Cyanobium sp. PCC 7001: one gene and its partner. Each later gene encodes a partner of the first gene's protein in a complex. Links are inferred from orthologs where the notes say so. Each region holds a gene or a part of one and is shown in the gene's direction. Other genes may lie near its edges.

The links.
Region 2: the proteins of nuoH (region 1) and ndhC are in contact, whole or in part, in a cryo-EM structure (PDB 6KHJ), measured with the Thermosynechococcus vestitus proteins. The link is inferred for Cyanobium sp. PCC 7001 from one-to-one orthologs. Residues at the interface, in WP_126985484.1 of Thermosynechococcus vestitus: Gln8, Lys26, Trp29, Leu30, Pro33, Met34, Met37, Leu38, Leu83, Ile84, Phe85, Lys86, Glu87, Asp88, Val89, Leu90, Pro91, Ala92, Thr100, Ala104, Val107, Ile108, Phe111, Leu112, Tyr114, Ile115, Ile125, Ser126, Leu128, Phe133; in WP_126986108.1 of Thermosynechococcus vestitus: Gly6, Tyr7, Glu8, Tyr9, Phe10, Gly12, Phe13, Leu14, Ile16, Cys17, Ser18, Pro21, Ala24, Leu25, Ala27, Ser28, Leu31, Arg32, Pro33, Ser35, Arg40, Leu41, Thr42, Thr43, Tyr44, Glu45, Ile51, Gly53, Ala54, Trp55.

The regions. Positions count from the first base shown.
Region 1 is NZ_DS990556.1:2,276,707-2,281,448, forward strand. The notes cover bases 1,543-4,506. They hold nuoH (NADH-quinone oxidoreductase subunit NuoH), read left to right. Parts: upstream 1,543-2,433; coding sequence 2,434-3,579; downstream 3,580-4,506. Other genes in these bases: CPCC7001_RS11185 (citrate synthase), read left to right, coding at 1,543-2,409; ndhI (NAD(P)H-quinone oxidoreductase subunit I), read left to right, coding at 3,661-4,284; CPCC7001_RS11200 (NADH-quinone oxidoreductase subunit J), read left to right, coding at 4,281-4,506. Outside these bases: CPCC7001_RS11175 (DUF3352 domain-containing protein), read left to right, coding at 1-600; CPCC7001_RS11180 (histidine phosphatase family protein), read left to right, coding at 593-1,108; more of CPCC7001_RS11185, read left to right, coding at 1,225-1,542; more of CPCC7001_RS11200, read left to right, coding at 4,507-4,742. UniProt on the Escherichia coli protein: NDH-1 shuttles electrons from NADH, via FMN and iron-sulfur (Fe-S) centers, to quinones in the respiratory chain. The immediate electron acceptor for the enzyme in this species is believed to be ubiquinone.
Region 2 is NZ_DS990556.1:1,731,211-1,734,842, forward strand. Bases 1-2,744 are described here. They hold ndhC (photosynthetic/respiratory NAD(P)H-quinone oxidoreductase subunit C), read left to right. Parts: upstream 1-1,063; coding sequence 1,064-1,426; downstream 1,427-2,744. Other genes in these bases: CPCC7001_RS08630 (photosynthesis system II assembly factor Ycf48), read right to left, coding at 1-433; CPCC7001_RS08635 (rubredoxin), read right to left, coding at 444-956; nuoB (NADH-quinone oxidoreductase subunit NuoB), read left to right, coding at 1,438-2,256; CPCC7001_RS08650 (NAD(P)H-quinone oxidoreductase subunit J), read left to right, coding at 2,249-2,744. Also shown: more of CPCC7001_RS08650, read left to right, coding at 2,745-2,806; CPCC7001_RS08655 (sulfotransferase family protein), read right to left, coding at 2,827-3,632. UniProt on the Escherichia coli protein: NDH-1 shuttles electrons from NADH, via FMN and iron-sulfur (Fe-S) centers, to quinones in the respiratory chain. The immediate electron acceptor for the enzyme in this species is believed to be ubiquinone.

The DNA.
Region 1 (4,742 bases):
CCCGACAGCGATGGTCCCCTGCCGGCCCTGGTGGCCAGCCAGGATTCAGGCCCCCTGGTCTGGGGTCGCGGCGCCCTCGGCTGGTTGCTCGGAACGCCGGCCGCCGTGCCGGATCCCGCATCCCTGGCCCCATCCCTCGAACCCCTGGGCCTGGTGAGCTCCAGCCTCGAGAGTCCCAGCCACCACCCGGTTCAGGTGTGGACCCATCTCGAGGCCCTCCCGGCATCCCGCCGCCGCCGCGAGGCCGGAGCCCAGTTGGCCGTGACCGTGGTCGGGGCCAGGCAGGTCGATGGCGCCCAGGCCTGGTGGGGTCAGACCCTGGCGGTGCTGGAGGAGCGGCAGGCAGGTGGCCCGGCTCCCGCGAGCCTGCTGAAGGCGCTCGACAGCCTCGACCTTCCCCGCGCCCCGCTGCAGTGGGCCGCCGCGGCCGATCCCGCCCAGGCCGCCCTGCGGCGCTGGCCGGCCTGGCGCTTGCTCAGCAGCCTTGCCAGCCAGCCCCTCGAGGCCGGAGTGTCCGGCCTGGCCCTCGGGCTCGAGCCGGAGCCCGAGGCTGGCCCCGGCGCCGCCATCCATCTGGTGGCGAACCTGCGGTATGGCTGACGCCATGGTGCACCTGCTGCTCCTCCGCCATGGCCTCGCCGAGGAACGCCGCGCCGACCGGCCCGAGGCCCTGCGGCCCCTCACCCCCGAGGGCATCCGACGCACCAGGGCCGTGGTGGGGCGACTGGCGGAGCTGGATCTCCGCGTGGATCGCCTGGTCACCAGTCCCCTGGCGCGGGCCCGGCAGACTGCGGCCCTGGCCCTCGAGGCGGGGCTGGCGCCCTCACTCGAAGAGCACACCGCCCTGGAGCCAGGCGGTGCGGGCCTGGCAGGCCTGCACGCGCACCTCGCGGACCTGCCAGGCGAGGGCCGGTTGATGCTGGTGGGCCATGAGCCGGACCTCGGCGATCTGGCGGCGCGCCTGATCGGGGCGGCCCCCGGCAGCCTGGTGCTCAAGAAGGCCGGTCTGGCCTGGCTTCAGGCTCCATCCGTCAACCGGGAGGTGCCCTGGGAGTCACCCTGGCGCCTGCGCCTGCTGATCGGTCCGCGCCAGCTGCTGGGCACCTAGCTGAAACACCTCCGGATGAACATCGGGGAGAACCTGGGAGGCGCTGTGGTGTGGCCGGGCACGGCGGGGTCACAGCTCCCAGCCGTAGGTTCTGGCCACTTGAGTTCCCCCCCGGCATGGCAGGCAGCCTCAGCGACAGTGTCCCCGGCAGCACCGGCGGTGCCACTGCCGCACCGCCGTTCCGGCCTGGACTGGAGGGGGTGCCGGCCACCCAGTCGGCCATCTGCGACATCGATGGCCAGAAGGGGCGCCTCACCTACCGCGGCTACGACGCCGGGGAACTGGCTGCCCACAGCACCTTCCTGGAAACCACCTACCTGCTGATCTGGGGCGAGCTTCCCACCGCCGAGGGGTTGCGCCAGTTCGAGCACGAGGTGCAGATGCACCGCCGGGTGAGCTTCCGCATCCGGGACATGATGAAGTGCTTCCCGGCCACCGGGCACCCGATGGACGCGCTCCAGAGCAGCGCCGCCTCGCTGGGGCTGTTCTATTCCCGTCGCGCCCTCGACAACCCGGAGTACATCGCCGAGGCCGTGGTGCGGCTGATCGCCAAGATCCCCACGATGGTGGCGGCGTTCCAGCTGATCCGCAAAGGGCAGGATCCGATCCAGCCCCGCGACGATCTGCCGTTCGCCTCGAACTTCCTCTACATGCTCACGGAACAGGAGCCGGATCCCCTGGCGGCCCGCATCTTCGATGCCTGCCTGATCCTGCATGCCGAGCACAGCCTCAACGCCAGCACCTTCAGCGCCCGCGTCACCGCCAGCACCCTCACCGATCCCTATGCGGTGGTGGCTTCCGCCGTGGGCACCCTGGCCGGTCCGCTCCACGGCGGCGCCAATGAGGATGTGCTGGCCATGCTCGAAGCCATCGGCAGCGCCGATCAGGTGGAACCCTGGCTCGATCGGGCCATTGCCCAGAAGCAGAAGATCATGGGCTTCGGTCACCGCGAATACAAGGTGAAAGACCCCCGGGCCGTGATCCTGCAGGGGCTGGCCGAGCAGCTGTTCCACCGCTTCGGCCACGACCCGCTCTACGACCTGGCCCGCAAGCTGGAGGAGGCGGCAGCCGAACGGCTTGGCCCCAAAGGGATCTACCCGAACGTCGACTTCTACTCCGGGCTGGTGTACCGGAAGCTCGGGATCCCCCGCGACCTGTTTACCCCGATCTTCGCCATCGCCCGCACGGCGGGCTGGCTGGCTCACTGGAAGGAACAGCTTGGTGCAAACCGCATCTTCCGACCGTCGCAGATTTACACCGGGCCTGTTCCGCGCGACTGGGTTCCGTTGGAAGCCCGCTAAGTTGCTGCGATCCGAGCCCTTCCGATGCTGAGCTCTGCAACCGGCCTGGACACCGCCGTGGGTCTGGACCTCGAGTCCAGCTTCGTTTCAGCCCTGCAGGGGCTGGGACTCAGCCCGGGCACCGCCCACCTGCTCTGGCTGCCCCTGCCCATGCTGCTGGTGCTGGTGGCCGCCGTGGTGGGCGTGCTGGTGAACGTGTGGCTGGAGCGCAAGATCTCGGCTGCCGTGCAGCAGCGCATCGGCCCTGAGTACGCGGGTGCCCTCGGGGTTCTCCAGCCCATGGCCGATGGCCTCAAGCTCCTGTTCAAGGAGGATGTGATTCCGGCCCGGGCCGACGGCCTGCTGTTCACCCTCGGCCCGGTGCTGGTGCTGATCCCGGTGATCCTCAGCTGGCTGGTGGTGCCCTTCGGCCAGCACCTGCTGATCAGCAATGTGGGCATCGGCATCTTTCTGTGGATCGCCCTCAGCTCGATCCAGCCGATCGGGCTGCTGATGAGCGGCTACGCCTCCAACAACAAGTACTCCCTGCTCGGTGGTCTGCGGGCGGCCGCCCAGTCGATCAGCTACGAGATCCCCCTCGCGCTGGCCGTGCTGGCGGTGGTGATGATGAGCAACTCGCTGAGCACCGTCGACATCGTCGACCAGCAGACCGGGGCGGGCATCCTCAGCTGGAACATCTGGCGCCAGCCGGTGGGCTTCGTGATCTTCTGGATCTGCGCCCTCGCCGAGTGCGAGCGCCTGCCCTTTGACCTGCCCGAGGCCGAGGAGGAGCTGGTGGCCGGCTACCAGACCGAGTACGCCGGCATGAAGTTCGCCCTGTTCTATCTGGGCAGCTACATCAACCTGGTGCTCTCGGCCCTGCTGGTGTCGGTGCTCTACCTGGGTGGCTGGGGCTTCCCCCTGCCGGTGGAATGGCTGGCCAGCTGGCTGGGCCAGCCCATCGATGCCCCCGTGGTGCAGGTGATCACCGCGTCCGTGGGGATCGTGATGACGGTATTGAAGGCCTACCTGCTGGTGTTCCTGGCGATCCTGCTGCGCTGGACCACGCCCCGGGTGCGCATCGACCAACTCCTTGATCTGGGCTGGAAATTCCTGCTGCCGATCGCCCTGGTGAACCTGCTGGTGACCGCCGGCCTCAAGCTGGCCTTCCCCGCCTTCTTCGGCGGCTGACCCTTCAGCTTCCCTCTGCCTGGGCCATCATGGCCGGGGTCGTCTCCACACCCGCCCCACCCCGTTTCCTGCATTCCGCTCATGTTCGGGTTCCTCAAGAAAGTCGGTGACTACACCCGCGATGCCGTTGGCGCAGCGCAGTACATGACCCAGGGGCTGGCGGTGACGTTCGATCACCTGCGCCGTCGTCCTGTCACGGTTCAGTATCCCTACGAGAAGTTGATTCCCTCGGAGCGGTATCGGGGGCGGATTCACTACGAGTTCGACAAGTGCATCGCCTGCGAAGTGTGCGTGCGGGTGTGTCCCATCAACCTCCCGGTTGTCGACTGGGTAATGAACAAGACCACGAAGAAAAAGGAGCTTCGCAACTACTCCATTGATTTCGGGGTGTGCATCTTCTGCGGCAACTGCGTGGAGTACTGCCCCACCAACTGCCTCTCCATGACCGAGGAATACGAGCTGGCGGCGTTCGATCGCCACAGCCTCAACTACGACAACATCGCTCTCGGTCGCCTCCCCACCAGCGTGACCAGCGACCCGGCCGTGGTGGCCCTGCGGGAACTGGCCTACCTGCCGAAGGGCGAGATCGATCCCCATGGGGTTCCCGACACCACCCCGCGGGCGGGCCAGTTGCCCGATCAGGTTCTTGCCGGTCTGAAAGCTGCCGAGCCGTCCGCCGCCACCTCCGAGGGAGACGCCCAATGACCATCGCTTCCACCACCCAGTTCATCTGCTTCGCGGCACTCTCCGCCACTCTTGTGCTGGGTGCCCTGGGCGTGGTGCTCCTGCCCAACATCGTGTATTCCGCCTTCCTTCTGGCCGGTGTCTTCCTGTCGGTGGCCGGCCTCTATCTGATGCTCAACGCCAGCTTCGTGGCCGCCGCCCAGATTCTGGTGTACGTCGGCGCGGTCAACGTACTGATCCTGTTCGCGATCATGCTGGTCAACAAGCGGGAAGACCTCTCGGTGATCAAGGGCCTGGCCCTGAGGCGCGCCCTCTCCGGTCTGGTGTGCGGCGGGCTGTTCGTGCTGCTGATCCGCGTCGCCGTCACCACCCCCTGGGCCCTGCCAGGTCCCACGCCGGTGGGAGAGGAGGCCACCATCCGCATCGGTGAGCACCTCTTCTCCGACTACCTGCTTCCCTTCGAGCTGGCTTCGGTGCTG
Region 2 (3,632 bases), 550 kb from region 1 along the record:
TGCGCCCCGCATCGGTGCTGTGCAGGAGCAGACCGGGCTGGCCCACGATCCAGCCTTCGTCACCGTTGAAGTCGATGCTGATCAGGCGGAAGTTCTCCTCCACCGGCAGGTCGAGCGCCCGCGGCTCCCAGTGGGCACCGCCGTCGTCGGTTTCCAGGATCAGCCGGTTGCTGCCCACCAGGAAGCCGTGACGGGCATCGGAGAAGGCCACCGAGAGGGGGTTGGCCGTGGTGGCCAGCGGCACCGCCTCCCAGGGGCTGGCGGCCGCCTCGGGCAGACCGGTGGTGACGCAGCCGCCCAGGCCGAAGGCGAGCACCACCACCAGCACCAGGGACAGCAGCGAGGGGAGCAGGCGGGAGGCCAGGCCGGGGCGATCGGCGGGAGCGTGAGCTGAAGCCTGAGCTGAACGGGGCTGGGGCGAGGGGCGGGTCATCGGCGCAGGGTCAACGCAGGGAATAGAGGGAGAGGAAGAAGGCGATGGCCAGGGCGAAGCCACCGAAGATCAGCACATTCTTCTGGCCCGGGGTGAGCCGGTTCACGCCAAGGCCGTAATTGAGGTTCTCCTCGAAGCCGCTGGGCTTGTTGCGAGGCCCGATGTCCTTGAAGGCCCCGATCTTGCTGCGGCACACCGGGCAGCGGAACGTGGCGGCATCGAGGCTGAGGAAGGGCGTGCCGGCGGGAATCGCCAGCTTCTTCAGGCCTTCCCCCGGGTCGTAGACGTAACCGCAGCTGCGGCACTCGAAACGATGGCAGTCGGGATCGTCGACCGACTCGACGGAATCAGCCGGCTCGACGGACTCAGCCGACTCGACAGAGGCAGAGGTTTCGGCGGATGCAGCGGTGTCGGATGCGGCGGTGTCGGATGCGGCGGTGCCGACGGGCGCGTCGGAGACGGCCTGGGGCGCCGTGTCCGGGTCGGCGGGCGGTTGCTCCTGCGGAGCGATCTCGTCGGTCACGGGACACGGGCAGGGAACGCAACTGTAGGAACCAGCCGTTGTGCCCAGTTGTGCCCATCGGAACCCGGCACAGGTGCCAGACTGCGCGCCACGTTGGCTGCGCCCGCATGTTCGTGCTCTCCGGCTACGACGCCTTCCTGGGCTTTCTGCTGATTTCCGCCGCCGTTCCCGTTCTGGCTCTGGTGGCCAACAAGCTGCTGTCCCCCGACAGCCGCCAGGGAGAGAGGGAGCTCACCTATGAGTCCGGCATGGAGCCGATCGGCGGAGCCTGGATCCAGTTCAACATCCGCTACTACATGTTTGCGCTGGTCTTCGTCATCTTCGATGTCGAGACCGTGTTCCTCTATCCCTGGGCCGTGGCCTTCCACCGCCTCGGCCTGCTCGCCTTCATCGAAGCCCTGGTGTTCATCGCCATCCTGGTGGTGGCCCTGGCCTACGCCTGGCGCAAGGGCGCCCTCGAATGGAGCTGACGGATCCCACCATGACCCTCACCCCCTCCTCCTCCAGCCCCAGCATCGACGCCCTGCGGGACGTCCGGGCGGCCAGCTGCGGGCCTGTCGGCTCCCCGGCGGTCACCTCCGATCTCTCGGAGAACGTGATCCTCACCACGCTCGACGACCTGCACAACTGGGCGCGGCTGAGCAGCCTCTGGCCCCTGCTCTACGGCACGGCCTGCTGCTTCATCGAGTTCGCGGCCCTGATCGGCTCCCGGTTCGACTTCGACCGCTTCGGCCTGGTGCCGCGCTCCAGCCCACGCCAGGCCGATCTGCTGATCGTGGCCGGCACCGTGACCATGAAGATGGCCCCGGCCCTGGTGCGGCTCTATGAGCAGATGCCCGAGCCCAAGTACGTGATCGCCATGGGCGCCTGCACCATCACCGGCGGCATGTTCTCGGCCGACTCCACCACGGCCGTGCGCGGCGTGGACAAGCTGATCCCCGTGGATCTCTACCTGCCCGGCTGCCCTCCGCGGCCGGAGGCGATCTTCGATGCGGTGATCAAGCTGCGCAAGAAGGTGGGCAACGAGGCCCTGGCCGAACGGGGCAGGATCCTTCCCACCCACCGCTACTGCACGGTGGCCCACCAGATGAAGGCGGTGGAGCCGATCGTGACCGGCGCCTACCTGGCCGCTGAAACCCAGCGCCAGGCTCTGGCGGCCGCCGCCGGCCTGCCGCTCGGCACCCTCCGCGAGGAGGACGCCGCGGCCAAGGCGGCCATCGACGCCGCGTCGAGCCCCGCCGTCCAACCCTCCGCCAACAGCCCCGACTCCGACAGCCCCGCTTCCCAGACCGATGCCTGAGTCCTCCCCCACCAGCGACGCCATCGCGGCCGTGGAACCCGGCCCAGTGAGCCAGTGGCTGCGGAGCCAGGGTTTCGACCATGAGGTTCTCCCTGCCGACCACCTCGGCGTGGAGGTGATCGGCGTGGAGCCGGCCTTCCTGCCGGTGCTGGCCACGGCCCTGAAGGCCCACGGCTTCGACTACCTCCAGTGTCAGGGCGGTTACGACGAGGGCCCCGGCGGCCGGCTGGTGAGCTTCTACCACCTGGTGAAGCTGGCGGTGCTGGCGGAGCAGAGCGCCGCCACCCCCAAGCTGCCCAGCGACGTGCGCCCCCAGGAGGTGCGTCTGAAGGTGTTCCTCGCGAGGGACGGCGATCTCACCATCCCCAGCCTCTACGGCCTGTTCCGCGGAGCGGACTGGCAGGAGCGCGAGACCTTCGACATGTACGGCATCCAGTTCGCGGGGCATCCCCATCCGAAGCGGCTGCTGATGCCGGAGGACTGGAAGGGCTGGCCGCTGCGCAAGGACTATGTGCAGCCTGACTTCTACGAAATGCAGGACGCCTACTAGGCACCCTCACTGAGGCACATTCAGGGCACGAAGTGCCGCGGCCGGCGGGGTCCGCCCCGCCGCACCTTCTCCACGCTGAGCTCCCCGTCCAGCAGCCAGGGATAGAAGAGGCGGAAATCCTCGGCGTAACGCCGGCGCAGCAGGGCCACCAGCTCGGGCTGGGCCAGCAGGGCCTCCAGATCCGCCGTGTCGCCGCCGCGGCGGCTGTTGCGGGTGCCAAGACGCCGGGGCAACCCCTGCACACCGGCGCGCCGGGCCTTGCGCACCAGGAACGGCCAGTGGTCCTCCAGGCTCTCGGCGTAGGCCACCCAGGTGGGCACGGGCTCGTCCCCGAGGCAGAGGATGTCGCTCTGGGGCAGCACATGCACATCCAGATCGTCGCTGGAGGCGGCGCACACGCAGGCGAGGAACTGGGGCAGGGGCATACCGTGACGCACGCCGATGGCCTTCAGCCTGGCGGTGCAGTCAGGGATTTCGATCACTTTGTTGTTGTAGGCCGAGAGCACCCGGTCGAACGGGTTGCGCACCACCGCGAAGCTGAAGCACTGGCCGCGCAGGGCACGCGCCGTGTCCCGGTCCACCGGGTTGGCGATCGCGCCCGGCAGCCGCTCCCAGTACTCATCCATCCGGCAGGACAAGCCCAGCCAGGAGCGGCTGGGCCAGAGCCGATGCAGCAGCCGCTGGCGCAGGCTCTGGCGTGAGTGTCGCAGCTCCGGGCGGATCAGAACGGTGAGGGCCGCCTTGACGCTGCTGTTGGCGGCCTTGGGAACGCGGCCGTAAAGCAGGTGGTGGCCGGGCAGGTGAAGGAAGTGCTGGTCGGAAGCCG